One region of the Ensifer sp. Root558 genome, then DNA from elsewhere that is predicted to be linked to it. Evidence: riboswitches for the same ligand, from Rfam matches in the RefSeq annotation. Region 1 holds a riboswitch; each other region holds the start of a gene.
The links. Region 1 has a riboswitch for thiamine pyrophosphate ahead of thiO (glycine oxidase ThiO). Riboswitches for the same ligand answer to the same signal wherever they lie in the genome.

Region 1 (7,201 bases):
GTAATGTTTGCCCGATTGTTCGAGGGGGTCTCGCAACAGGAGGGGATGATGGGGGTCGACTGGGCTGTTCCGGTCGCCGCCGTGACACGCCGCAATGTCTTGCGGCTGTTCTCGGCAGGCGTGATGGCGAATGTGCTTTCCGGGTGTCAACACGACTGGCCACCGGCCGCGGCCTGCGAGCTTCCCTACCCGATCGTCGACGTTCACTGCCATTTCTTCAACGCGGCCGATGTGCCCGTGGAAGGGCTGGTGCGCTATGTGGCGCTGCGGGAGAAACTGCCGGAAGCAAAGCTCTCCGCCGATCCGCTGCAGTCGAAGCGCCTGGAAAATGCCCTGGTGGTCTTCCTCGTGACGGCCCTTGGCGACGTCGCGCCCAAGGCCAAGGCCGAGGACGCTATTCTCAAGAAGCGGGTGCCGCGCCCCTCCGACGCCGAGTTCGAGCGGCAGAAGGACGAGCAGTTGCGCATCGCCGTCAAGCAACTGGTCGCGCTAGCCGGCGAGCAGCGCGCATCGTTGACCGCACGAAGCGGCGCCGAAACGCCGGATTATCAAGGCCTGCTGGAACAGATCGGCGGCACCCCCGGCCTGCCGCAGGGCTTGCAGCGGCGCTCCGGCAGCGTGGAGGAGACGGATGTCGATGCCCTGGCGTCGGCCGCCAAGGCCCACGACCAGATCGGCAACTACCTTTCCTTCGTGCGCCTCATGCAGGACTACCGCGAAAACCTGGCGGAAACCTATGCCCGGATCTTCGCGTCGAAATGCCGGTTTTCCATGATCACGCCGAGCATCCTCGATTTCGAGAAGTCGATCGGCGGCAGGGCATCGCCGCAGCACGACCAGATCGACGTGATGGACGAGATCCAGCAGCTGGTGATCAAGCGGCACGGCATCCACATGCACAGCTTCGTCGGCTTCGATCCGCACCGGGAGGCGCAGAAGCGTGGCTCGTCGCTGGAAAACGTCCGCTACGCGATCATGGAAAAGGGCTTCATCGGCGTGAAGATCTACCCGCCGATGGGCTTCAAGGCATGGGGCAATGCGGATCCGAAGATCGATGCGGCGCTGAAGCGGCTCTACGACTGGTGCCGCGACAACAGCGTGCCGATCATGGCGCATGCGGAAAACAGCATCGGCGCCGGCTGCGGCTATGGCAATATGGCGAGCCCCGCCTACTGGAAGAAGCTGCTCGACACCAACCGTTACAATGACTTGCGGATCAATCTGGCGCATTTCGGCGCTTTCGATGAAGTCATTCGCCCAGGCGCACCGACGGGGGTCATGGTGTCCTGCGCCCAGGACAAATTCTCCGGTCCGCCGACCTGGGAGGACATCATTGGCAAGACGATCGGCCACGGGCGCCGGCCGAACCTGTTTGCCGACCTGAGCTACCTGAGCGAGCTCGTCACCGACAACACGCCCGGGCTGCACGAAAAAATCCGCGCGCTGCTCGACAAATGGCTGCGGGACTACGATCCCGATGCGCGCCATCTGATGTTCGGCACCGACTGGTCGATGATGGCGCTGGAGAAGGACTACAACGCCTACGTCCCGCGGATTGCCCAGCAACTGAAGGAGGCCAATGTCAGCGAGGAGGACCAGCAGAACATCTTCTGGAAGAACGCCTCCCGTTACCTCGGCCTCGACCGGCCGGGGCCGACCCGCCAGCGGCTCGCCACCTATTGTCGCAAGCGTGGCCTGGACGCCTCCTGGCTCTCGCAGCTGGAGATCGCCTGACCGCGGAGGCTGCTACCCGCGGTCCGGCCCGTGCCTATCGCCACGGTGCGGTTCTGGCGATCCATTCGCGCGTCCGGCCTTCCGGGTCGGCGTTGCGGGTGATGTCGGTAACGACGGCGGCGATGTCGGCGCCGTGCTCGAAGACGCCGGCGATCCGCTCGACGTTGAGGCCGCCGATGGCGACCAGCGGCAGCAACCCGACACGGTTCCGCCAGGCGGCAAGGCGCGGCAGTCCCTGCGGCGCCCACTTCATAGCCTTGAGAATGGTCGGGTAAACCGGTCCGAGCGCGACATAGTCGGGCTTGGCAGCAAGTGCTGTCTCCAGTTCCGTCTCGTCATGGGTGCTGAGTCCGAGCTTCAGGCCGGCGGCGCGGATTGCAGTAAGGTCGGCCTCCGCCAGGTCCTCCTGGCCGAGATGGACGAAGTCGCAGCCTTCCGCGATCGCCAGTTGCCAGTAGTCGTTGACGATGAGCTGGCAGCCCTGCTCGTCGCAAACGGCCTTGGCCGCGCGGATCTCGCGGCGGATCTCCGCTTCCGTACGATCCTTGACGCGTAGCTGCACCAGCTTGACGCCGAGCGGCACCAGCCGCTCGATCCAATCCGCGCTGTCGACGATGAGATAGAAGGGGTCAAGTTTCACGCAAACACCGCCTTTCCGATGACGGGGGTGGAAGGGACGGCAAAATCGCGCGGTTCGAGCATGCCCGCCTCGAAGGCCTGCCGGCCGGCATCGATCGCGCCCGCGAACGCAGCGGCCATCAGCGCGGGCTTGGCGGCGCCGGCGACGGCGGTGTTGAGCAGGACGGCATCGAAGCCGAACTCCATCACCCTCGTTGCGTGCGAGGGCCGGCCGATGCCGGCATCGACGATCAGCGGCACATCGGGAAAGTTGGCCCGCATTGCCCTGAGCGCCTGGATGTTCTGCGGGCCCATGGCGCTGCCGATCGGCGCGCACCAGGGCATCAGCACCTTGCAGCCGGCTTCCACGAGCCGTTCGGCAACCACGAGATCATCCGTGGTGTAGGGAAAGACTTCGAACCCTTCGGCCGAGAGGATGCGCGCCGCCTCGACCAGCCCGAAGACATCGGGCTGCAGCGTATCGTGGTGGCCGATCACTTCGAGTTTCAGCCAGTTAGTGCCGAAGACCTCGCGCGCCATCTTGGCCGTCAGCACCGCCTCTGACACCGAGTGGCAGCCGGCGGTGTTCGGCAGCACGTGCACGCCGAGCGCCCGGATCAGTTCGAAGAAGGCGCCGCCCTGGCGGCCTCCGGCGGTTTCGCGCCGGAGCGAGACCGTGACGACCCCAGTGCCTGACGATCGCACCGCATCTTCCAGAACGGCGGGGGAAGGGTAGCGGGCGGTGCCGAGCAACAACCGTGAGCGCAGGTCCTGTCCATAAAGCGTCAGCATGTCTCAGCCTCCTTTCATCGGCGAGAGAATTTCGATCCGGTCCCTGTCGCTGAGCGCATGACCCGAACGGTCGGCCCGGTGCACCAGTTCGCCGTTGACGGCGGTGGCGAGCCAGTCGCCTTCGAAATCGAGGGCGGCCAGAACCTCGGCGAGGGTGGTGACGGCGAGGTCGTGATCCTCGCCATTGACGGTCAGTCTCATGCGGCATCTCCCTTCAGGTCCTGCGCAAGCGCGAGGTCGGCTGCTTCCGCCGCCAGGGCCGGCGAAAGCAGGAAGCCATGGCGGTAAAGTCCGTTGATCGTGATGGTCTGCCCGGTGCGCAGGGCGCGCGGCAGGTTGTTGGCGAAGGCGGGGCGGACGCCGGCGCCGGTTTCGAAGAGGCGCGCTTCGCCGAAGGCCGGATGCAGCGCATAGGCGGCGTTCAGCAGTTCCATGAGGGAGCGGGCGGTGATCGGTCCGCCGTCATCCGTCTCGATCATCGTCGCCCCGCACATGAAGAGGCCGCCGCCGCGCGGCACGACGTAGAGCGGGATGCGGGGATGAATGAGCCTGACCGGCCGCGACAGCTCCACGTCGCTTGTCTGCAGGTAGAGCATTTCACCGCGCACGCCCCGCAGGCCCGGCGTTTCGCCGATGCGTGCCGCGCCGGCGCAGTCGGCGACGAGATCGTGGTGGCCATCGTCGCTCGTCTCATCGAGGAATGTGACGCCGTGATCGACAAGCTTCTGCCGCAACCGGCTCAGCGCCCGGCGCGGGTCGAGATGCGCCTCACCGGGAAAAAACAGCGCCTCGCGGAAACGTCCGGCAAGCGCCGGTTCCAGCCGTTCGATCGCGGCGGCGTCGAGCCATTCGAAGCCGGAGGTGCGTGAGGCAAAGCGCTTGAGTTCGCCCGCATCCCGTGGCGGGGCGACGACAAGCGTGCCGTTTCGGGAAACCTCGCCTGGCAGGGCGTCGTCCCACCAGTCGATGGCGCCGATGCCCTTTGTCAGCACCACCTCTTCGGCGCTTTCGCGTTCGCACCAGGGTGCCAGCATGCCGCCGGCAAACCAGGAGGCCGCGCCGGCAAAGCCTGGCTTTTGCTCGACAACCGTCACCGCGACACCGCGGGCGCTGAGTTCATGCGCCAGACAGAGCCCTGCGACGCCGGCACCTTTGACGAGGATCCGCATGGCTCAGTGTTCCCGCGAGGCGTGGGCGGGCCGTCGTGAGGGAAGCGGGATGGTGTTGGCGGTGTGCATGCCGAGGCTCCGATTGTGGAGACCCAGTTCACGAGCGAAGGAAGGGGAAGGACGCCTTGCCGTTGAATGGTCGCGTGAAGGCGACGTTTGCGGCAGCGATGTCTGCACCGTCCCTACGCCAGTATGAACTGGATCAGGTTCAACGGGTCACTGCGCCGCGCAAACCGCATAGCAGAATCTCAGCCCCTTGGCGGGACACCCCTGGTGAATGCTCCAAGCTGACCGTTCGGGGCGGTTTTTGTCAAGAGCCAGCATTCGTGTGCGATGTGATCTCATCTGCCGAAAAAATTATCTATAATTTGCGACGAGAAAGCGGAAGCGTTGGCGGCGTGATGAAAGGAGGTGGGGCAACCGGGTGGAGCGGGTCGAAAAACACCGGAGAAGCCCAGCCGCGTCCTTGTTTCTCGGGTGCGGTACGCCCGATTTCGGAAATGGGAGATGCGACCGATTGGTTGATGATTGTTGCCCCGTCTCGGCGGTTTCCAGATGCGTTCACGGTCAAAAAACAACCATAAGGGTATGTGCTAACACAAACTCTCCATCTGGGTGCTTGCGAACTTTGTTGGTCGATAAAATTATAGATAATATCAGATTCTATCTATTTCGCGTTTGCGATGACCTGGAGGACGAGCCGAAATGCTGGACGGAACCCTATCAACTGGCGCTAATTTTACCCCGGGCGACGCGGGCGAATCCCGCTGGACCCAAGCGGAAGCTGAAAAAATCTATAATTTGCCGTTCAACGATTTGCTCTACCGCGCACACACGGTCCATCGTGCGCAGTTCGATCCCAACACCATCCAGATGAGCAGGCTGCTCTCGATCAAGACCGGAGGCTGCGCCGAGGATTGCGGCTATTGCAGCCAGTCCGCCCACTATCCGACCGGGCTCAAGGCATCGAAGCTGATGGAGGTCGAGCGTGTGCTTGCCGAGGCGCGACAGGCGCGCGACGGCGGTGCGACGCGCTATTGCATGGGGGCCGCCTGGCGCAGCCCGAAGGACCGCGACATGGACGCGATCGTCGCCATGATCGGCGGTGTGCGGGCGCTTGGCATGGAAACCTGCATGACGCTGGGCATGCTGACGCCGGACCAGTCCGCACGGCTCGCCGAGGCCGGGCTCGACTACTACAACCACAATGTCGATACCTCCGAACGCTTCTACGGCGAGATCATCACCACCCGCAGCTTTGCCGACCGGCTGGAGACGCTCGCGAATGTCCGCGATGCCGGCATCAAGGTCTGCGCCGGAGGCATTCTCGGCATGGGCGAAACCGCCGACGACCGGATCTCCATGCTGGTGACGCTCGCCAATCTGCCGGTGCCGCCCGAAAGCGTGCCGATCAACATGCTGATCCCGATCCCGGGCTCGAAGCTGGCCGATGCAGCGCCCGTCGATCCGATCGATTTCGTCCGCACCATCGCGCTTGCCCGCATCCTGATGCCGCTATCGCATGTCCGGCTTTCGGCCGGCCGGACCGACATGAGCGACGAGACGCAGGCGCTCGGTTTCTTCGCCGGCGCCAATTCGATCTTTGTCGGCGAAACCCTGCTGACCGCCGACAATCCCGGCGAGGACCATGATGCGGCGCTCTTCCGACGCCTGGGGTTGAAGCCGATGGCTCCGGCGGCAAGGCAGGATGCGGCCGAATGACCCTGGGTCTGTTTGCGCGCTATGAGAAGACGCTGGAGGGCCTTGATCGCAAGGGCCGCCGGCGCGCACTTGCCCCCGCTGGCGGCCTCGACTTCACCTCGAACGACTACCTGGCGCTCGCCGCTTCGACGCGGCTGAAGGCGGCGATAACGAGTGCCATCGCGCGCGGCGTGCCGGTCGGCTCCGGCGGCTCACGGCTGTTGCGCGGCAATCACGAAGAACACGAGACGCTTGAGGCGGAAGCGGCCACCCTCTTCGGCGCGGAACGAATGCTCTTCTTCGGCAGCGGCTATGCCGCCAATGCTGCCCTGTTTTCGACGCTGCCGCAGCGCGACGACCTCATCGTCCACGATGCCCTGATCCATGCGAGCGCCCATGAAGGCATCGCTGCGAGCAAGGCCGATTCGGTTGCGGCAGCGCACAACGATATCGACGCCTTTGCCGATGCGATCGGCCAATGGCGCCGCGCCGGCGGCACAGGGCGCCCGTGGATTGCCGTCGAAAGCCTCTATTCGATGGATGGCGATCGGGCGCCGCTCGCCGACCTCTTAGCGCTTGCCGCGCAGCATGACGGCTTTCTCGTCATCGACGAGGCGCACGCGACCGGCGTCTTCGGGCCGGAAGGTCGCGGTCTCGCCGCTGAGCTGGAGGACCGGGAGAACGTCGTCATGCTGCATACTTGCGGCAAGGCGCTCGGTGTTTCCGGCGCACTGGTCGGAGCAAGCGCCGTGCTTTGCGATTATATCGTCAACCGCGCCCGCAATTTCATCTATTCGACCGCGCCCTCGCCACTCATCGCGGCCGCGGTGCGTGAAGCGCTCGCCGCCCTCGTCGACGAGCCGGAACGCCGCGCCGCATTCGACGACCTCAGGTCTTTCGCCAACCGGGCGCTCGCCGAAGTGCTCGGCATCGAAGGCAGCGGCTCGCAGATCCTGCCCATCCCGATCGGTGATAACGGCCGAGCGGTCCGCATCGCCGCCCGTATGCGCGCCGAGGGTTACGATGTCAGGGCAATCCGCCCGCCGACGGTGCCGGAAGGCACCGCGCGTCTTCGGATCGCCATCACCCTCAATGTCGACCGGGCCGCAATCGTGCAGATGCTGCAGCAGTTGAAGATCGCGATCGCGAAGGAGCGGCCATGAAAACCCGTATCGTGGTCACCGGTA
Region 2 (7,201 bases), on a different contig from region 1:
CTGCGCCTCGGCCAGACCCGCGGCAATCTTCATCAGCGTCGACTTGCCCGAGCCGTTGCGGCCGACAAGACAGATGCGGTCGCCCGGTTCGACTTGAAAATTGGCGCCGGCTAGCAGCGGCGCGCCACCGAAGGTGAGGAAGATGTCGTCGAGTTTCAGAATGGGAGGCGCCAAGGCTCAGGCTCCGGAAAGATCATAGGGGCGGGCGAGAACAATGGCGCGACCGCTCTGGAGAGTGAAGCGAAGGGGACCCTCCGCAACGTTGGAAACGGTTCGGGACGAGCCGAACGGCAAGGTGAAATCGTCGAGCGGATAGCGCGCATTGACGATCGAAAGACCGGTAAGCTCGGTCAACCCGAGCACCGAGAAGAGGCAGCCCTTCGGCAAATCAAGGTCGAGCGAGCCGGCCAGCAGCGGATAGGCCTCTTCCTCGCCCGAGGTCATCAACACGGAAAGGCCACGCTCGGCAAGGGCAACAGCATGCAGCAGGTGCATGAAGGCGTGATCACTGCGGGTGCCGCCGAGTGCGCCGGCGAAAATCAGGCGGTCGGCTCCACGCGACAGCGCCGCCTCGACCGCGATCTCCCCGTCCGTCGCGGCCTTCGCCGCCGGATAGGGCTCGCGCGGGACGGAGGCGTAGTCCGCAAGAAGGGCTTCCTCGGTCGAGTCGAAATCACCGACCCAGACATCCGGCACGATGCCGAGCAATCGGGCATGGCGCATGCCGCCGTCAGCCGCAATGAAGCGACTTGCGGCCAGCTGGTGAGCCAGCCGGTCGGTCAGCGAAAGGGCGCCGCCAAGCAGAATGGTGAAGGTCGATCGAGACATGGCAAAGCCCATAGCGCAAAGGACCGCCGAAGGAAAACGAAGAAAACCGTCGAACGAGCGGTTCTCGATATTTTGGTCAGACCATCAATGCCCCTCGGGCACCGGATCGGGGAAAAGCATGCCGGCATAAATGCCGGGGGTCGAATCCGGAATTTCGACGGCGCCGGCCACCCGCTCGTAGAACTTCGCCGGCCCGACGCCGCCGATAATCGCGTAGCCATAGCCGGCCTCGCGCATCGCCGTGAGGCTTGCAAGCAGAAGCGCCTCACCGATCCCCTGCCCGCGCATGCTTTCGTCGACGCCGGTCGGACCGAAGAAGCCGAGTGCCGTTACGTCGTGGCAGGAAAAGCCGACGATCTTTCCGTCATGGACAGCGACGTGCATGCGCGTAGGGGTGGAGGAAAAGGCGGCTTCCGCCTCGCCCGCCCATCCGGCACCGAAAGTCCTTTCGATCCAGGAAACAACCAGGCGGCGCTCCGGCGCCATGGCGCGGCGAATGCTGATGCCAAGGCCAAGCTTCGACTGAGGTTCAGCCGGCAGGGCATAAAGTCGAACAAGCATATCGGGCATGACATTTCCTCCTCGCTGCCGTTGTGTAGCGCAGTTGGCGGCATACGCAAACACGAGCCATTGTGCTGGCCAAGCGTCCCCTTGCTTCGCCGTAAACATCGCTTGCCATGGGACCGAGGCAGCGGTAAATCTCTTGCCGCTCTAACGGGGTGCCTCCCGACCGCATTGCGGCCGGAGGCTGAGAGGCGTCAAAACGCCAACCCGCGGAACCTGATCCGGCTCATACCGGCGGAGGGATTAGACGCGATCGGATCGATACGCCCTTTTCCCATGCAACAACGAACTTTGGGAGAGAGGTCCTCGCCATGTCCAATTCATCGCAACTTAAATTCTTTAGCCGGCTAGCCCTTGCGACGGCCGCGAGCCTTGTTTTCTCCGGCGCCGCGACCGCCGCCGACAAGACGCTGACGGTGTACACCTATGAGAGCTTCATCACCGAATGGGGCCCGGGCGCCAAGGTCGCAGAAGCCTTCGAGAAGACCTGCGAATGCAAGGTCAACTATGTCGGCGTGGCCGACGGCGTCGAGTTGCTCACCCGCCTGAAGCTCGAAGGCGAGGCTTCCAAGGCCGACATCGTGCTTGGCCTCGACACCAACCTCGTTGCGGAAGCCAAAGCAACGGGCTTCTTCGTGCCGCACGGCGTCGAGGCAACCGGCGTCACCGTTCCCGGCAACTTCTCGGACGACACGTTCCTGCCCTATGACTACGGCCACTTCGCCGTCGTCTACGACACCGAGACGCTGAAGACGCCGCCGAAGAGCCTGAAGGAGCTGGTGGAAGGCGATCCGTCGCAGAAGATCGTCATCGAGGATCCGCGTACGTCGACGCCGGGCCTCGGCCTCCTGCTCTGGGTCAAGGCCGTCTATGGCGATGAGGCGGGTGCCGCCTGGACGAAGCTGAAGGACCGCGTTCTGACCGTCACCCCCGGCTGGTCGGAAGCCTATGGCCTCTTCACCAAGGGCGAGGCGCCGATGGTGCTGTCCTACACCACGTCGCCGGCCTACCACATGGTCGCGGAAAACACCGAGCGCTACCAGGCCGCTGCCTTCTCCGAAGGGCACTACATCCAGATCGAAGTCGCCGGCATGACCAAGAACGCCAAGGAGCCGGAACTGGCAAAGCAGTTCCTCGCCTTCATGACCGGTCCGGACTTCCAGTCGATCATCCCGACGACGAACTGGATGATGCCGGTCGCAGCGACCAAGGAGCCGCTGCCGGACGCCTTCAATAAGCTGGTCAAGCCGGAAAACACCTTCCTCCTGCCCTCGGAGGAAGTCGCCAAGAACCGCAAGGCCTGGATCGACGAATGGCTTGCCGCCATGAGCAAGAACTGAGGCCGGATTGTTCGCACTGCGCGAAAATCGCATGACAGTGGTCGCCGGGGCAGCCTGCCTCGGCGTCTTCGTCCTTTTCGTCGGTCTTGCGATCGTCGCCTTGCTGAGCCTGACGGGCGGCGCAAGCGACGATGCGCTGTTTGACGCCTACATCTGGCGCGTCACCCGCTTCACGCTGCTGCAGGCGACCCTCTCGACGTTGCTGTCGGTGCTCTTTGCCATCCCCGTCGCCCGGGCGCTGGCGCGACGGCCGCAGTTCCCCGGCCGCATCTGGCTGCTGCGCTTGATGGCGCTGCCACTCGGACTGCCGGTTCTGGTTGGCGCACTCGGGCTGATCGAGATCTGGGGGCGGCAGGGTTTCCTCAATTCCGGCCTGCGCTGGCTCGGCCTCGCGCAGCCCGTCAGCATTTACGGCCTGTTCGGCATCCTGCTTGCCCACGTCTTCTTCAACATGCCGCTTGCGGCGCGCCTGTTCCTGGCCGGGCTCGAACGCATCCCCGCCGAATACTGGCGCAGCGCCGCCAATCTCGGCATGCCGTCACGGGCACTCTTTCGCTTCATCGAATGGCCCGTCCTGCGCGGCCTCCTGCCGGGTGCCGCCGGCCTCGTCTTCATGCTCTGCGCCACCAGCTTCACCCTCGTGCTGACGCTCGGCGGCGGGCCTGCGGCCAGCACAATCGAAGTGGCGATCTACCAGGCGCTGCGTTTCGATTTCGATCCGCCGCGCGCGATCGCGCTGTCAGCCCTGCAGATCGCCATGACCGGCCTGCTGCTGCTCCTGCTTCGTCATCTGGCGACCGAGCCGGAAGAGGGCATGACCGGTGGCCGCACCGTGCGCCGTTTCGATGGCGCGTCAAGGATCGCGCGCCTGAGTGATGGCACCTGGATCACGCTTGCCTTTCTGTTTCTCGGCGCGCCGCTGGTCGCGGTTCTCATCTCCGGACTCGAAGCCGATCTGCTGAAGCTCGCCCGCGATCCGGCGGTGCACCGGGCGCTGCTGACGAGTGCGGCAATCGCGCTCGCCTCGGCACTCGCCTCCGTCACCATGGCAGCCGTGATGATCCGGGCGGCGGCAACCGCCACCGCGCCGCGTCACGCGACGTCGCTCTCCCACGGCTTTGCCGGTGCCATCGGTGCCAGCACCTCGCTGATCCTCTTGGTGCCGCCGGTGGTGCTGGGCGCCGGATGGTTCCTGCTTTTGCGTCCCTTCGGTGACGTCGCGCGCTTTGCACCCGCCATCGTCGTTGCGATCAACGCGCTGATGGCGCTGCCCTTCGTCCACCGCACCCTCGCGCCGGCAATGGCGACCCATGCGGCACGGTCCGAACGGCTGACGGCAAGCCTTGGCATTCGTGGTTTTGATCGTCTGCGATGGATCGACTTTCCGGCGCTGCGCAAGCCGCTATTGATGGCCCTTTCCTTCGCCATGGCGCTGTCGCTTGGCGACCTCGGCGCCGTCGCCCTCTTCGGCAGCCAAGACATGGTGACGCTGCCGTGGCTGCTCTATAGCCGTATGGGGAGCTACCGCACCGCCGACGCCGCCGGTCTCGCCCTTTTCCTCGGGCTTCTCTGCCTGATATTCACCATCCTCGGCACGGCCAATGACAGCCGGCCGGAAGGACGCAAAGCATGATCGATCCCGTTCCCGCGATAGAGTTGCGCGATGTCGAGGTCCGTTTCGAAACGGCCAAGCTCACCTTCGATTGCACCATCGCCAAGGGGGGCATCGTCGCCGTCGCCGGTGCCTCGGGTTCCGGCAAATCGACGCTGCTCCACCTCATTGCCGGGTTCGAGGATCCCGATCGCGGCGAGGTGCGCATTCTCGGCGAGAACGTTGCCGATCGGGCGCCGTCGGAACGGCCGGTCTCGATGATCTTCCAGGACAACAACCTCTTCGCCCATCTCGACGTCGCGACCAACATCGGCCTCGGCATCGACCCGGCGCTTCGGTTGAGCGCAACCGACCGCGAGAAGATTGAAGACGCGCTTCGCCGCGTCGGGCTCGAAGGCTTCGGGAAAAGGCTGCCGCCGACGCTTTCAGGCGGCGAGCGCCAGCGCGTCGCCCTCGCCCGCGCGCTTGTGCGAAAGCGCCCCCTGCTACTGCTCGACGAGCCCTTCGCAGCGCTTGATCCCGGCATGCGCGCCAGCATGCGCTCGCTCCTGCGGCAACTGCACGCGGAGGAAGGCAACACGATCCTGGTGATCACGCACCATCCCGAAGACGTGAAGGCCCTGGCCGACGGCGTGCTTTTTCTCGACCAGGGGCGTATCATCGCAAACGACAGCCTCGACCGCTTCCTGGCGCGGCGGGACAATGCGGCGATCGACCGCTTTCTCGGCAATACTTGAAGGACGGATCGGATTCTCCACGCCCTTGGCCGATTGCCACAATTTGACCGCGGCGCCATGCGACGCGCGAAATATCCGGCAAGGCGCGAATATTCCCGCATCCGTTGCCGTGATACCACGGGGCAACTATTTCTACCGAGACAAACTAGGCAGGTGGCGCTGAAATCAGATACAGCAAGACCAGGACTGAGAGGTCGCGGCAGAGCAACGCTGCCGGGCTGAAAAAGTAGGACTTTCAACGCTGTCGTTCCACTTGTCCGCAGGATGCGGGCGGAGCGATGGATGGGAACGGGCTGAGGCATGGAGAGGCATACAGTCACACACGACCGGTTCCCGCCGAAGGGCGGACGGCTGCGTGGACGCGCCGTGGTTGCATTGCTTGCGACCACGCTCCTTTCCGCATGCCAATCCGTGATCGAGCAGACCTACCAGCCGACCGTTTCGCCCTCCTCCAATCCGCAGATCGTCGAGGAAGTTCAGAAGAACGATCCGCGGGCGCAGCTGGGCGCGCGCGAACATCCGCGCATCGTCGCAAGCTACGGCGGCGAGTACAAGGACGCCAAGACTGAGCGCCTGGTCGCGCGCATCACCGGCGCGCTGACGGCGGTCTCCGAGAATCCGCAGCAGTCCTACCGCATCACCATCCTGAACTCGCCGGCGATCAACGCCTTCGCGCTGCCCGGTGGTTATCTCTATGTCACCCGCGGCCTGCTGGCGCTTGCCAACGATGCCTCCGAGGTCGCAGCCGTGCTGTCGCACGAGATGGCGCACGTCACCGCCAACCACGGCATCGAGCGTCAGCAGCGCGAGGAAGCCGAAGTGATCGCCAGCCGCGTGGTCTCCGAAGTCCTCTCCTCCGATATCGCCGGCAAGCAGGCGCTCGCGCGCGGCAAGCTCCGGCTCGCGGCCTTCTCGCGCAACCAGGAACTTCAGGCCGACGTGATCGGCGTGCGCATGCTCGGCGAAGCCGGCTACGACCCCTATGCAGCGGCGCGCTTCCTCGATTCGATGGCCGCCTATAGCCGCTTCACGGCGGTCGATCCGGAATCCGACCAGAGCCTCGACTTCCTGTCGAGCCACCCGAACGCGCCGCAGCGTGTCGATCTCGCGCGTCGGCACGCCCGCGCCTTCGGTCCGGAAGGCACCAGCGGCGACCGCGGTCGCGACTATTATCTCGCCGGCATCGACGGCCTGCTCTATGGCGACAGCCCGCAGGAGGGCTACGTGCGCGGCCAGACCTTCCTGCACGGCCAACTCGGCATCCGCTTCGACGTGCCCGCCGGGTTCCAGATCGACAACAAGGCCGAAGCGGTTCTGGCGACCGGCGCCGGCGACATCGCCGTGCGCTTCGATGGCGTCGCCGACACGGGCGGTCGGAGCCTGACAGACTATATCGCCAGCGGTTGGGTTACCGGCCTGAAGCCCGACACGATCCGGCAGATCAGCGTCAACGGCCTGGAAGCCGCAACCGCGCGCGCCTCCGCCGACCGCTGGGATTTCGACGTGACGGTCATCCGCATCGACACGCGGATCTACCGCTTCCTGACCGCTGTGCCCAAGGGGTCGAGTGCACTCGAGCCGACCGCAAACCAGTTGCGTAGCACGTTCCGCCGCATGACGGCCGCTGAGACGCAGTCGCTGAAGCCGCTGCGGATCCGGGTGGTGACGGTCCGGCCCGGCGACACGATCACCACGTTGTCGGCCCGCATGATGGGAACCGATCGTAAGCTCGACCTCTTCCGGGTGATCAATGCGATGCAGGTCAGCTCGACGGTGAAGCCGGGCGACAGGGTGAAGATCGTTTCCGAATAGGATTGAGACAGGCGCAGCTGAAGCACGTTCGGTTGCGAGCGTGAATTGCCTGCCATCTGCTAGGCAAGCACGTCGCGAGGCGCCTGAACGGTCACGAACGAAAGCACGCTGCGCCAATCGTCATCGCCAAATTGACAGCGGACAGTGCCGCTTCCCGGCGCAATGCGGGGTTCCGGCGAATAGTACGGGCATGGCGGCAGACGGTCGACGTCAGGCGGTCAATGAATGCCTGCGGTCAGCGCCGGCGCTCGCGTCGCCAAGGCCGCCCGGAGCTTCTCCAGCGCCCGAGTTTCGATCTGCCGCACACG
Region 3 (7,201 bases), on a different contig from region 1:
CCTTGCCGGCGACGCGGCCGACCTTGGCAAGATCGGTCATGCCGGCGATGCCGGTCGCGACTGTCAGGAAGATGACCGGCGCGATGATCATCTTGACGAGACGGATGAAGGCGTCGCCGAGCGGCTTCAGCTCGGTGCCGAGCGACGGATAGAAATGGCCGAGCAGGATGCCGGCGGCGATCGCAACCAGAACCTGGACATAGAGATGGCGATAGAAAGGTGTCTTGCCGCGCGGTTCCGCGGATTGTTCGATAATCATGAGATCCTCCACTGGACCCAGTCCGGCGTCATGCCGGGCCTCCCGGGTCAATTTCCGATGCGCGACAGCGCGGGCTGTCATGAGGATGTCATTTGCAACGGTCGTGCCAGTTGGCCGCGGCAGGAACCAAGCCTTTGAATTGATGAGGATGTTTTGTGCAGGCGGCTCGGTGCGCACAAAGAGTTGAGCGGATTTCCGCACAAGCCGTCTGGAAGACTGAGCGAAAAAATGCACAATTGGGCCATGTTCAACGCCCTGTCCGCCCCCCTCAATCCGGCAGATCTCGACCAGTCGATGCGCCGCACCTGGCTGGTCTTTGCCGGCCTTGCCGTCGCGCTGCTTGTCGCCGCGCTCCTGCTTGCCGGCGAGTACGGCCGAAGCCAGGCGCTCGAAACTGTCGATGCCCAAAGCCGGATCGATGCCAATCTGAAGGCCTCGCTGCTGCGCGCCGTACTCGAACGCCAACGCTCGACGCCGCTGGTGCTGGCCGACGATGTCGAGGTGATGGCAGCCCTTTCGACCCGCGGCACAGAGGCGCTGCAACGGCTGAACGAGAAGCTGCAGGCGCTGGCGACCAACACGGACGCCGCTGTCATCTACGTGATCGGCCCTGATGGCGTCGCCGTCGCTGCCAGCAACTGGCGCGAGCCGACGAGTTTCGTCGGCAACGACTATGCCTTCCGCGAATATTTCCGCATGGCGATGCGCGACGGCAAGGCCGAGCATTTCGCCATGGGCAACGTCAGCAAGCGGCCGGGCCTCTACATTTCGCGTCGGGTCCAGGGTCCTGACGGCCCGATCGGCGTCGTCGTCGCCAAGCTCGAATTCGACGATGTGGAAGCCGAATGGCTCGCCTCCGGCAAGCCGGTCTACGTCACCGACCGGCGCGGCATCGTGCTGATCACCAGCTTCCCCTCCTGGCGCTTCATGACGACCAGAACAATTCCACGCGACCGCGTCGCCGCCATCCGCGACAGCCTGCAATTTGGCGATGCCTCGCTGCTGCCGCTGCCCTTCCGCGACATCGAGCCGACCAGCGATGGCTCCAGCGAGTTGCGCGCACTGTTGCCGGGCGACAGCGAACGTCGGTTCCTCCGGGTCGAAACCATGGTTCCGACCACCAGCTGGCGGCTGGAGCAGCTAGCACCGCTCGATGGCGCGATCTCGGCGGCAACCCGCGAGGCCCGGCTGATTGCCCTGGCCCTCCTCGCACCGCTGCTCGCTTTTACCGCGGTCCTCCTGCGCCGCCGCCAGACGCTGGCACTGGTGTCTGCGCGCGATCGCGCCGCGCGCGACGAGCTGGAGACCCGCGTGGCGGAGCGCACACATGACCTCAGCCTTGCCCGCGATCATCTCGAAACGGAGATCGCCGACCACCGGCGTACCGGCGAGAAGCTGCAGGCGGTGCAGCAGGAACTGGTTCAGGCGAACCGGCTGGCGATCCTTGGCCAGGTGGCGGCCGGCGTCGCCCACGAGATCAACCAGCCGGTCGCGACCATCCGCGCCTATGCCGACAACGCCCGCACCTTCCTCGAACGCGGCCAGCAGCAGACCGCGGTCGAGAACCTTGTCAGCATCGCCGAACTGACCGATCGGGTCGGCACCATCACCGACGAACTCAGAAGCTTCGCTCGCAAGGGCCGCTTCGTCGCCGAGCCGACGCCCATGCGCGACGTGATCGAGGGGGCGATGATGCTGCTGCGCAGCCGCTTTGCCGGCCGCATGGATTCGATCGTCATCGACCTCCCGGAAAATGGCCTCAGCGTCCTCGGCAGCCGCATCCGGCTCGAGCAGGTGCTGATCAACCTTTTGCAAAATGCCCTGGAAGCGCTCGGCACGCGCAGCGACGCCGAGATCCGCGTGCGCTGCGAGGACAGCCCGTCCGGGACGGTTTTGCTCGTCGTTGCCGATAACGGCCCAGGCATTCCCCTGCACATCCACGAGGATCTGTTCACGCCGTTCAACACCTCGAAGGATGAAGGGCTCGGCCTCGGCCTTGCCATCTCCAAGGAGATCGTCGCCGACTATGGCGGCGATATCACCGTCGAAACCAGCGACAGGGGCACCGTCTTCACGGTTCGCCTGAAGAGGGCCTGAGCGATGCAGCCGACCGTCTATCTCGTCGACGACGACAACCATCTGCGCAAGGCGATGACGCAGACGCTGGAACTCGCCGGCCTCGCCGTTACCCCTTTTGCCAGCGCTGCCGAAGCGTTGAAGACGCTGGATGCGAATTTCGACGGAGTCGTCGTCAGCGATATCCGCATGCCGGGCATCGACGGCCTCGCCTTCTTCCGCCGCATCGAAGCTTTCGACGCGGATCTGCCGGTGATCCTGGTGACCGGCCATGGCGACATCCCGATGGCAGTGCAGGCGCTGCAGGATGGCGTCTACGACTTCATCCCCAAACCCTTTGCCGCCGACCGGCTGGTGCAGAGCGTGCATCGCGCGCTGGAAAAACGCCGGCTCGTGATGGAAAACCGCGCGCTGAAACGGGCCGCCGAGACGGCCGGCGACAGCCTGCCGCTGATCGGCCAGACGCCGGTCATGGAACGTTTGCGCCAGACGATCCGGCACATTGCCGATACCGATGTCGACGTGCTCGTCGCCGGCGAGACGGGCAGCGGCAAGGAGGTGGTGGCGACGCTGCTCCACAATTGGAGCCGACGCCGCAACGGCAACTTCGTGGCGCTGAATTGCGGGGCGCTGCCCGAAACGGTGATCGAAAGCGAACTCTTCGGCCACGAACAGGGCGCCTTCACCGGCGCCTTGAAGAAGCGCATCGGCCGGATCGAGCATGCGAGCGGCGGCACGCTGTTCCTCGACGAGATCGAGGCGATGCCACCGGCGACTCAAGTGAAGATGCTGCGCGTTCTGGAAGCGCGCGAAATCACGCCGCTTGGCACCAACCAGGTTCGTCCGGTCGATATCCGCGTCATCGCGGCTGCCAAAATCGATCTTGGCGACCCGGCGCAGCGCGGCGATTTCCGGGAAGACCTCTACTTTAGATTGAATGTCGTAACGCTGTCGATCCCACCGCTGCGCGAACGCCGAGACGATATCCCGCTGCTCTTCTCGCACTTCCTGACCCGGGCGGCCGAGCGCTTCAAGCGCGACGCGCCTGTGGTCACATCGGCCGTGCAGAGACATCTGATGACGCATGCCTGGCCGGGCAATGTGCGCGAGCTCTCGCACTTTGCAGAACGCGTGGCGCTTGGTGTCGAAGGTCCGCTGGGACAGCCGATTGCGCCCGCCGAACAGCCTGGATTTGCGCTCCCGGAACGGCTCGAACGCTACGAGGCGGAGATCCTGAAAGAGGTGTTGCGGGCTCAGCGCGGCGACGTCAAGGCGACGATCGAGGCGCTCGGCATTCCGCGCAAGACATTCTACGACAAGCTCCAGCGCCACGGCATCAACCGTGCCGATTACGCCGAGCGGGCCGCACCGGAAAAGGCCGGCCGCTAGCGTCAAACCCGAATCCGTCACCACACGCAATAGGTGCATCTTTGTCGGCAGGCGAATTCACGCTTGACGACCCGGGCCGATCGATGGCTATGATCTAGGCATTCACCAGGGGGGTCCCGCAAGGGGCTGAGATTCTGCTGGATGGCCGGCTTGCCGGCTGTGGCGCAGTGACCCGTTGAACCTGATCCAGTTCATACTGGCGTAGGGACGGTGCAGATATCGAAGCCAGGATTCCGTGCGTCCAGCATCTGGCGGAGCGTCTTTCATCTTTCCGGCATCAGAACTGGGTCTCCAATTGCAAACTTGGAGCCTCGTCATGAATATTGCCACCAAACCCGCAGCCCTCACGGTCACGCAAGGACCGCTTCCGGCCTCCCGCAAGATCCACAAGCCGGGCGTGCTTCATCCGGATATCCGCGTGCCGATGCGCGAGATTGCGCTCCACCCGACGTCGGGCGAGCAACCGGTTACGGTCTATGATTCCTCCGGCGCCTACACCGCCGACGACGCCGAGATCCGCATCGAGGACGGCCTGCCGCGGCTGCGCCGCAACTGGATCGTCGACCGCGGCGATGTGGAAACCTATGAGGGACGCGTGGTCCGCCCCGAGGACAACGGCTTTGTGAGCGGCGACAGGCTGACACCGACCTTCCCGTTCCAGCATGCGCCGCTGAAGGCCACGGGCGGCCGCGCAGTGACCCAGCTTGCCTATGCCCGCGCCGGCATCATCACGCCGGAAATGGAGTTCGTGGCGATCCGCGAAAATCTCGGCCGCGACGCGGCGCGTGCGAAAGTCCGCGACGGCGAGAGCTTCGGCGCCCACATCCCCGATCACGTGACACCCGAATTCGTGCGCCAGGAAATCGCCAGCGGCCGGGCGATCCTGCCTGCCAACATCAATCACCCGGAATCCGAGCCGATGATTATCGGCCGGAATTTTCTGGTGAAGATCAACGCCAATATCGGCAACTCCGCCGTCACCTCGTCGATGGCGGAAGAGGTCGAAAAGATGGTCTGGGCGACGCGCTGGGGCGCCGACACCGTCATGGACCTTTCGACCGGCCGCAACATTCACAACATCCGCGAATGGATCATCCGCAACTCGCCGGTTCCGATCGGCACCGTGCCGCTTTACCAGGCGCTGGAAAAGGTCAACGGCATTGCCGAGGACCTCACCTGGGAAGTCTATCGCGACACGCTGATCGAGCAGGCCGAACAGGGCGTCGACTATTTCACCATCCATGCCGGCGTCCGGCTGCACTACATCCCGCTCACCGTCGATCGCGTCACCGGCATCGTTTCGCGCGGCGGCTCGATCATGGCCAAGTGGTGTCTGCATCACCATCGCGAGAGCTTCCTTTACGAGCATTTCGAGGAAATCTGCGACATCTGCCGCGCCTATGACGTCTCCTTCTCGCTCGGCGACGGCCTGCGCCCCGGCTCGATCGCCGATGCCAACGACGCGGCACAATTCGCCGAACTCGAAACGCTCGGCGAGCTCACCAAGATCGCCTGGGCCAAGGATTGTCAGGTGATGATCGAAGGCCCCGGCCACGTGCCGATGCACAAGATCAAGGAGAACATGGACAAGCAACTCGCCGTCTGCGGCGAGGCGCCGTTCTACACGCTCGGACCGCTGACGACGGACATTGCGCCCGGCTACGACCACATCACGTCGGGCATCGGCGCGGCGATGATCGGCTGGTTCGGCACCGCCATGCTCTGCTACGTCACGCCGAAGGAGCATCTCGGTCTTCCCGATCGCAACGACGTCAAGGTCGGCGTCATCACCTACAAGATCGCCGCCCATGCCGCCGATCTCGCCAAGGGCCATCCGGCCGCCCAGGTGCGCGACGACGCGCTGTCGCGCGCGCGCTTCGAATTCCGCTGGGAGGACCAGTTCAACCTCTCGCTCGACCCGGAGACGGCCCGTAACTTCCACGACGAGACACTGCCGAAGGAAGCGCACAAGGTCGCGCATTTCTGCTCCATGTGCGGCCCGAAATTCTGCTCGATGCGGATCTCGCACGACATCCGCGCAGAAGCGCAGAAGGAAGGCCTGGAGGCAATGGCCGCGAAATACCGCGAGGGCGGCGACCTCTATATGCCGGTGGAAGGGGCGGCTGGCGCGGCCGAGTAGACGACAGAGATTCGTTGAAGGGGCCAGTCACGGCCCCTTCAGTTCACTCAGGGCTGCGCCTCCCGCCTCGGAAGCGGAAGCGGCGATCGCCAAGGCTCTCCTCCTCCGTCATGCTTGGGCTTGAGCCGAGCATGACGGAGGGTGGGAGGCGCGCCAACGACCCCGTTCAATCAACAAACATGCAACGTCCTCTGTCCCTCTCGCGACGCCTCAGCGATGAGGGCGATCATCTGTATGTCGTGGCCGCCGCCAGAGGCCCGCACCTTGCGCTCCGTGTCGCCCGTCCCCCCAATAGCTTGTCCCCACATCGATTGAACGATATGCAAGGCGCACGCAAAAGTCGCTGTCGGCGAAATTCATTCGCGGCGGGCAGCCGAACTGTACCCGCGCAAAAGTCCTGCAGGACGACGCAAGAACGCCGTTTGCACAAGGAGAATGACTTGAGGACATGCCTGTTGAGACTGACGGCCTTGTCCATAGGAGCCCTTGCAGCATTCGGCGGAGATCTGCCGCGCCTCAACGGTGACCGGGGCTTTGCCGCGGGCCTTTCCTGGATTTCCGCTGCCCATGCGGACGACGCCGATGCCGGCGGCACGAATGGTGAAGGTGCCGCGGGCGGCAGCGACCAAGGTAGCGAAAACGTCGGGAGCGGCGGAAGCAACGGCACAGAGGGTGGCGGCGATTGGGGCTCCGGCGATGGTAGCGGCGTGGGCGGCGAGCCCGGCGGGACCGGGGCTGGCGGTGGAGGCGGCGTCATCGACGGAAGCGGCCTGAGCGGCGGAGACAGCGAGCGCCACTCATCCTCATCGCGCGACGGGCGGGATTACGGACCAACCGGCAGCGTATGGCACGGCGGCAGCAGTTTCCTCAATCTTTTTCGCCGGACACCGGAAGAGCCTCCCGAGGGGAGCGGGCCAGAGTCTTCCACCCGGCAGAAGAGCGATGCGGGATCCCGCAAAAGCGCGGGTCACACCAGAACAGAGCCCTGAAGAGATGTCTGCTTCGTCGCGCCGAAGGATGCCGTGTGCTGTTTATCGCAGACATAGAAGCGTCTGCGCCTGGATGCTTGGGCCAAGCCCTGGCATGACGGAGCAGCGGGAGGCGCGCTATCGATCCCGTTCGATCAACGAACGCGCAACGTCCCTATAGCCCTATAGCCCTCTAGCGACCACTCACCATCCGCTCGACCACATCGAGCAGCACGTTGGCGCCGGCGACCAGATCATCCGGCTCCGTGTGTTCGCGCGGATTATGGCTGATGCCGTCGCGGCTCGGAACGAAGATCATCGCCGTCGGCGCGATGCGGGCGATCATCTGGGCATCATGACCGGCGCCCG
Region 4 (7,201 bases), on a different contig from region 1:
AACATGCTTGGGGTGGACGCATCAGCCGTCTTCATTGCGGCACGCAACAATTGCGTAGGTCGAGTCGCCTGTAGGCCCTCCGTGGGCCATGATGCACATTACGCGTGCGGCGCCGGCATGGACCCCGTTGTATTGCAGAGATGGCTGCTCGTTCGGGGATTTTGCAAATGGCCAAGAGAGGCAACCGTGACCATCGAAGTCAACATGCTTCATAATCCATCGAAGCCGTTCGCCTCTGGGGGCTTTCTTTCGTGGGTCTTCGTAGTTTGTCGGCCGGCGCGCATGGTTTTCGCAATAGCCGTTTGCGTGTTAAGGCTTTCCACAATCTCGAATACAGCAAACTAACATAGCTTCCTCCGGATTAAGGGGTTGCGAGCAGCAGCGCGCCAGCAATCGTCAACAATACGCCACTGGTCACGGTGACAATCAAAATCAGGTCCAAATTGCGTTTCGGCTTATCGTCCATGGATGCCTCTTCTTTGGGTTTTTGGTCCGTACCATCAAAGCGTGGGTACGGCTAGTTTGGCCCTCTTGTAGACGCCGCAATGGCAATAGAGGTACAAGGCCGTCGAAGGGCAGCGCCACTAACGAACGAACTCGGGCGATACATGCAGAACAGACGATCATTTTTGAGTTTCGCAGGGGCGGGGTTGGTGGCGATGGGTTGCAAGGGGGCATTGGCTTCCTCAGCTTTCCGCGAGGACGCCGGCAACCCGGAGCGCCGACTTTGGCATGTCGAGGCTTTCGGAAGTGGGCGGAGTAAGGTTGGCTCCGGGGGGGATGATACGGCAGCGTTGCAGTCGGCACTCGATAGTGGCGAGATGATTGACGTCACGGGAGCGCTACTCCGCATCAGCGACACGATCAATGTAAATTACCCAGGCGCCAATGTATCGTCTGTCATGGCGTCCCGGGTTGGCAATCGGGCGAGTAGCAAGATCAGGGTGTCGGAGAACTCGATGCCGCGGCTGTTCAATGTATCGGCCGCAAACTTCGAGGCTTCCGGATTTTTCGTCGAGTGTGATGCGGGGAACGCTGTCACAACACTCTTTCATTTTGAGCGACCGGCTGGGGCGGCTGCTGACATCGACGCAGTGATCAGCAGGGTCGGGACAGAGGGAGGTGGAAAGATCTTCCATATCTACGGTCGGGGCCTAAAGTTGGACGGCTGTACCTTCGCAAACACCAAGATCGCCGTTGGCGATCTAGATTTCCCGGTTTCATGGACGCCAAACGGCTCGAGCAACGAAACGCAAGAGACCGCCATGCGCGCGTACCAGTTCGACAACCTTCGCTTTCATGGCGTTGCTGCCGGCGTCCGCAACGTTGGCCGGAACTCTCTGAATTGCGGGGGCATTCAGATGACGAATATCCATGGCGATATCGGAATCGGCGGCGGGGGCGCATTCGTCGGTGTTGCGCGAGATGGTCAATTCGCGAACATTTTGAGCCGGATGGGGGCAACGCACGGCGGGGGGATCGTTGACCTGCACGACGGGTCCTCGAACTGCGCATTCACGAACTTAGGGAACGGCGGTTTCAAGGGGGCCGATGTTGCAAGGTTAGTCCGAAACCCAATTGTTATCCGGTCAGGCCCTATCGGCGTCAATGAGCTGTCGTTCATAGGTGGCACGATCGGCCCATGCAACAGAAACGGCGTTCACATCCTTGGACACGGCAAAGCGCAGAACATTGCCTTCCTAGGAATTGCGTTTGACCGGACGAATATCGAAGGGAACCAGTACTTCCCGATCAAAGTCGAGGAGAGCGGGGGGGCTTTCGCGGAGGTCTCGATCAAACTTGGAGCCTGCAATTTCAAGTTCCGGCGCGAAACACCGGCCGCTTGTATACTTGGCGGGCTGAACAGTGCAGTTGTGACGCTTTACCGGGATAATCTCACAACCAAGCCCAAGGGCATACCGTGGACACAGAGCAATATCGTCGTCGGATAACGATCAGGCCGCTTTGTTGCGAGTTCGGCCGATCGGGTCGGAAACGACGTATTTACCGTCCTCGATCGACAATTTCCGCTGGTGCGGGTCGAATGGTGGCGCGTCGTTTTCTTCGATGGTTTTGAGTATCGAAGCTATGTCCCGAAAATCTGGGCGCGCAGCCCAAATCTTGAAGTTCCACCATTGCGCTTTCTCCAGACGCGCGATGGTGTCCTGATCAAACCTATACCGAATGATTTTAGCCGGTACGCCCCCCACGATCGCAAAGGATGGGACATCCCTGGTCACAACCGCGCCTGCAGCAACGATCGCTCCATTGCCGATCGTCACCCCGCGCATGATCCGCGCGCCATCCCCAATCCAGACGTCGTTGCCGATATGTGGTGCGGGTTTTAACTCCAACTGATTGAAACGAAATTCGGTGGCTTCAGACCAGAACTTGAATTTTCTTGACCTGCCAAACTGAAAGGGGTGCGTGCTAATCCAATCCGTCGGATGTTCGAAGGGCCCGATGACCACACGGGCGGCGATCGAGCAGAAGCGGCCGATACGCGCACCACAGAGTTCGCCGCCCGGTCCGATGTAGGAATACGCTCCGATCATGGTTGCCTCGGTGATGGGCGACATCACGTTGACCGGGGCTTCGAATTCGAGCGGTGCGGCGATGCCCCTCAGAGACGAAATTGCGGCTCCGAACTTTAGAATCTGCTTTTCGTTTTCCACTACTGTCTGCGACAAAACTTCTCATCCAACCTTTTTTGACGACCAAGGCGCCCTGTAGGCGCACTGCCCGCCGATGCATATCCTTCCTTTCAAGCCGTGGCAAATTGTGAAGAAGCGGTCGGCCGCTTTCTAGGCGACTGGCGCTTGCGATAACAAGAAATTCTCCGATCGTCGTCAGAATAATGGAAAATCAACACCCTGTCGTACCGCGGTACTGCGGGGGGAATTATCTTTCTCACCCTTGCCTGCCACTACCGGTGTGCAGCCCTGTTTGAACCGTCAAATGCATTCTCTGAAAACTGGTAGATCCAAAGCGCCCTCCAGGACGGTGTATCCAGCCGAAATCCGACACCGGGTTCTCAGGTTTCTGACATACATGTGTGTGCTTACCGCTTGCCTTGTCGGATGAAAAAAGTAATGTCGGCGTGTCTGTGAAGTCGAACGCTCAGACAAAAGGCCCCTTGCGCTCTAGCGGCAATAGGGGCCTTTTTTGTGCTTGTGAAAGCTTGGAATTCTGGCCAATTCCATCGAACCACGCATTCGAGCTCCAAACTCCGGCCCTTGACAACCCGAGTCATCCGCCCCTAGCATTCTTCCTGCCGAGGGGCGCACTGTCACGGTGCTGAGATGGCGGTGAGCCAGACCCTTGAACCTGATCCGGATCATACCGGCGTAGGAACGGCGAGGGCCCTTCTGCTCACCAACCGTTTTCGCGCCCCTTGGTCCGGTCTCCGTCCGTTTGCGGGAGATCGCGTTGCTGCTGTCTGTTTTTGAATCAGTTATAGAAGGCTCAAGCCTCATACAGGTGGCCAGATGACTGCGATCGCCGTTACCATCGCAGGTTCGGATTGCGGCGGCGGGGCTGGTATTCAGGCGGACCTGAAGACGTTTTCGGCGCTCGGCGTTTATGGCGCAAGCGTGATCACCGCGGTCACCGCGCAGAATACTCGCGGGGTTTCTGCGGTGGAAGATATCTCCCCGACTGTCGTTACGGCTCAGATCGACGCTGTGTTTTCCGATCTCGCCATCGGTGCGGTGAAGATCGGAATGGTGTCGCGGCGCGAGACGATCGCGGTGATCGCGGCTGGTCTGAAGCGCTACGACCGGCTGGCTGTCATAGACCCGGTGATGGTGGCGACCTCGGGCGATCACTTGATGCAACCGGACGCGATCGCGACGCTCAAGGAGGAGTTGTTGCCGCTCGCGCTCATTCTGACGCCGAACCTGCCCGAGGCGGCGCTGTTGACCGGACGCGGGATCGCCGAAACCGAAACCGAGATCGCGCGCCAGGCCGAGATGCTTCTGAAATTCGGCGCGCGGTCGGTGCTGATGAAGGGCGGACATGCCAAGGGCAGGGATGCTATCGATATTTTCTATAGCGGGGAGGATGTCCTCAACCTGTCGCGACCACGGATCGAAACCAGCAATGATCATGGCACCGGGTGCACCCTATCGGCCGCAATCGCGTCGGGGCTTGCCAAGGGTATGCCGATTGACGATGCGGTTGTGGCAGCCAAGGCCTACTTGCATGCCGCGCTGGTGGCAGCCGATGGCCTGGCCATCGGCCAGGGGCGGGGGCCGGTGCATCATTTTCATCATTGGTGGGGCGACGACAAAGGGTCGGGCGCCGCGGCATCGAACGTAGCCGAAGCCCAGGGCGCTCTTGGCCGTGCTTCGCGATCTGGCTGAGCAGTGTGGGCTTCGGGCTTACCTCAGGCCACTGCCGCGCTCGGCAGGGCCGGTTGCTCGCCCTTGAGCATCTTGCGATAGAGCGCCACATGCTCGCGTGCGCAATCGACGTGGCTCGTCGGTCGTCGAAGTGTCGCACGCAGATTGTCCCATGCCCGCGGGGCGGCCAAGACGTCGATCAGGCGGTCCGCCAGATCCTGGGCGCTCCCGGCGCGGAAGTGATGGCCGTCCAGCCGGTCGCGAACCTTTTCGGCCATGCCGCCGATGTCTGAACACAGGATCGGCCGGCCGTGATGCAGCGCTTCCTGGATAACGACAGGGGAGTTCTCCCACCAGACGGAGGGCATTACCACCCAGTCGACCGAGCGCATCAGCCTTGGCATGTCCTGGTTCTGGTAGGCGCCATAGAAGCGGACGCGACGACCGGCGTCCTCGATGAGTTTCGCTACCTTCTCCTGATAGTCGTTTGGCTGACGCTCGAGGTTCCCGCCAAAAATCATCAGCGAGGAATCATCGCCCCAGATGTCGTCGGGCACCCGTGATACCGCGTCGATTAACACGTGAACGCCCTTGAATGGCGTCATCTGCCCGAAATAGGCAAAGCGGTTGCGTCGGGCCGTCGGCGACGGCAATTCGCGGGCTGGCGCCTTGTCGCCCATGACGATGCCGTTCTCGATCACGAAGATCTTTGCGGCTTCGAGCCCCCACTCGACATAGCGGTTGGCGAGAAAGGCACTCGGCGCAATGAAGGCGTCGGCGAGATTGAGCATGCCGCGCACGAACTGTTCGCGGCGAACGAAGCGCGACACCGGGATTTCGGGGAAGCACGTGTGGCAACTGATCGGTGAGGCGCCGTTGCAAAGCTGGCCCGAGGGGCGTTTCACCATTTGCCCGTGATTGTGGCAGATCGGCAGATACTCATGGAACGTCACGACGATGCGTGCCTTGGGCAGGGTATCACGAACGGCATAGAGCGCCTCCAGGCCGAAGCCGAGAATATGATGGAAGTGAATGACGTCCGGCTTGATGTCGCCGACGAAGCGCAAGAGGTCACGGCGGATCGCGTCCGTATCGCCGTTGGAGAGGAAGAAATGGTCGAAGTCTTCGGCATGGTAGAGCACTTCGTCCATGGCGAGACGCAGGCTCATCAGCGCGGAGGCGCCATGGCGCGGAACCGGATTGCCGACGCGGGCGAGGTAGATCGATTCCACACCCGACAGGCCGTTCAGCGCCTTGTGAAGACCATGCGAAGCAATTTCCGCCCCGCCAAGAGAGTGGGTCGGGTGGCCGTGGGAGACCACAAGTACGCGGAGTTTTTCGCTCATGCGTCAGTCTCCTCGAAAAATGTCTTGGCGGTTTCGGAGGCGGGCATCCATCGGGCGCGGAAGAGCGTCCGGTCGACACGCTCCACGAACCGCGCGGTGGCGGCAGCGCCCGCTCCGGGCACCTCGTCCGATCCCACCATCTGCAGGGAAGGAAGCCAGTAGGCCTCATAGCCCTTGCCGCTGAGGCGAAGCGCGAGATCGAGGCCCTTCAGTGCTGCGCCGAGATAGGTCGGCGACAGGCCAGCGTCCTCCAAAAGCGCTTCACGCGGCAGGATGCAGCAATCGAGGGATGCAGTTGCGACCCGGGTCAGCTTCAGTCGATTGACGGCGCCGACAGGATAGCCGGCGTAGCGGCTCGATTGCAGATGGTCGGGACGATCGAGCGACGTGCTGCCGGCCCAGCGGATAGAGTGATCCTCGTAGGCAAGGGTCGGCGAAATGATGCTTCCCGTCTTTGCCTCGTAAGCGGAAACGAGTGCCTGATACCACCCGGCATTGGCTGGCGTCAGCGACGCGGAAAGCAGAACGACCGCGTCGCTGTTTACGCTTTCGGCGGCCGCTTGCGCCAGGTCGCCGGCATCACCGGCGCCTTCGACGGAGACGAGCCGCAGCGGCAAGCGATAGAATTCGGAGAGTTGACGGATGTGGACCGCGTGCCGTCGGAACCGCTCGGCCTGGAGCACGAGCGCAATCGGCGCACGACGGGTTTGGGGATCGAGCGCGAGCAGCCCCAAAAGCGGTGCGAAATCCGTCTCGGTTTCTCCGGCGACAAGAAGGATGGCAGTACCCTCGGCCTGATCGAACGGTCCCATGTCGACGACTGTCTCGACGCTCGGTGCGGTGTTGTGCGCCGCCGTCAGGAACGGGACGACCTGCCGGTCGATGATATCGGGCAGGGCCCAGCTTGTCGGATCGATCGAGCCAAGCAGCCGTAGGGCGGCGGCGCGTGCCGGTAGCCGGACGGGGAAAAGTGGCATGTAGGCGCGGCGGGCATCGCGAAGGGTGAGTTCGAGGTGAACTGGCCCTTCTGCCTCGCCACCAAGCGCCTCGATTTGACCGATGAAGCCATGGGACCGGCGATGGCCGGAAATCGCGCTTTTGAATTCCGGCCGATCGACGAAGGCTTCTTCGACGTCGGACCGTTCGGTTCGGGTCCAGTCTGCGTCCAGCCGCGCTCCGCCGCCTTGTCGGCACAGTCGCACGCTTTCAACATGCCCGTCAGGGTCTAAAAGCCAGCCCGAAATCAGGAAGGCACCATCCTCACCCTGGTAGAGTGCGTCCACGCCAAGGCGGACAGGAACCGGAAGGCTTGAGATCGTCTCGGTGCCATCGTATCCGCTCGCGGCATCGCGCAGGCGAAGCATGACTTGCGGCGAGCTCTGGCTCTGGAGCAGCATCGCGCGGATATGGCCGGGTGTCTCGAGCGGACCGGTCACGACCCGGCGTTCGTGGAGCCCGGCGTAACGCCAGGCGCCCCGGCCGCGATAGAATATGCCCTTGATGTCGCGCGCT

Region 2: it holds a riboswitch for thiamine pyrophosphate, as region 1 does, so the genes downstream of both, thiB (thiamine ABC transporter substrate binding subunit) here and thiO (glycine oxidase ThiO) in region 1, are expected to answer to the same signal.
Region 3: it holds a riboswitch for thiamine pyrophosphate, as region 1 does, so the genes downstream of both, thiC (phosphomethylpyrimidine synthase ThiC) here and thiO (glycine oxidase ThiO) in region 1, are expected to answer to the same signal.
Region 4: it holds a riboswitch for thiamine pyrophosphate, as region 1 does, so the genes downstream of both, thiD (bifunctional hydroxymethylpyrimidine kinase/phosphomethylpyrimidine kinase) here and thiO (glycine oxidase ThiO) in region 1, are expected to answer to the same signal.

The regions. Positions count from the first base shown of each region.
Region 1 covers NZ_LMGC01000009.1:225,278-232,478, forward strand. The annotation lists gene ASD63_RS12285 (amidohydrolase family protein) at 49-1,734, shown strand; gene ASD63_RS12290 (thiamine phosphate synthase) at 1,769-2,374, opposite strand; gene ASD63_RS12295 (thiazole synthase) at 2,371-3,144, opposite strand; gene thiS (sulfur carrier protein ThiS) at 3,148-3,345, opposite strand; gene thiO (glycine oxidase ThiO) at 3,342-4,313, opposite strand; TPP riboswitch at 4,475-4,595, opposite strand; gene bioB (biotin synthase BioB) at 5,019-6,035, shown strand; gene ASD63_RS12315 (8-amino-7-oxononanoate synthase) at 6,032-7,177, shown strand; gene bioD (dethiobiotin synthase) at 7,174-7,201, shown strand, end outside.
Region 2 covers NZ_LMGC01000033.1:226,676-233,876, reverse strand. The annotation lists gene ASD63_RS25040 (ABC-F family ATP-binding cassette domain-containing protein) at 1-174, opposite strand, end outside; gene ASD63_RS25035 (thiamine diphosphokinase) at 178-828, opposite strand; gene ASD63_RS25030 (GNAT family N-acetyltransferase) at 913-1,398, opposite strand; TPP riboswitch at 1,534-1,652, shown strand; gene thiB (thiamine ABC transporter substrate binding subunit) at 1,704-2,732, shown strand; gene thiP (thiamine/thiamine pyrophosphate ABC transporter permease ThiP) at 2,740-4,365, shown strand; gene thiQ (thiamine ABC transporter ATP-binding protein) at 4,362-5,081, shown strand; gene ASD63_RS25010 (M48 family metalloprotease) at 5,382-6,893, shown strand; gene ASD63_RS25005 (RNA polymerase factor sigma-32) at 7,112-7,201, opposite strand, start outside.
Region 3 covers NZ_LMGC01000037.1:120,134-127,334, reverse strand. The annotation lists gene ASD63_RS31610 (dicarboxylate/amino acid:cation symporter) at 1-259, opposite strand, end outside; gene ASD63_RS31605 (ATP-binding protein) at 503-2,356, shown strand; gene ASD63_RS31600 (sigma-54 dependent transcriptional regulator) at 2,360-3,724, shown strand; TPP riboswitch at 3,822-3,950, shown strand; gene thiC (phosphomethylpyrimidine synthase ThiC) at 4,041-5,864, shown strand; gene ASD63_RS36690 (hypothetical protein) at 6,320-6,853, shown strand; gene ASD63_RS31585 (Zn-dependent hydrolase) at 7,026-7,201, opposite strand, start outside.
Region 4 covers NZ_LMGC01000007.1:113,121-120,321, reverse strand. The annotation lists gene ASD63_RS10500 (hypothetical protein) at 822-1,952, shown strand; gene ASD63_RS36580 (CatB-related O-acetyltransferase) at 1,956-2,675, opposite strand; TPP riboswitch at 3,268-3,371, shown strand; gene thiD (bifunctional hydroxymethylpyrimidine kinase/phosphomethylpyrimidine kinase) at 3,489-4,364, shown strand; gene ASD63_RS10485 (glycosyltransferase family 4 protein) at 4,388-5,689, opposite strand; gene ASD63_RS10480 (hypothetical protein) at 5,686-7,201, opposite strand, start outside.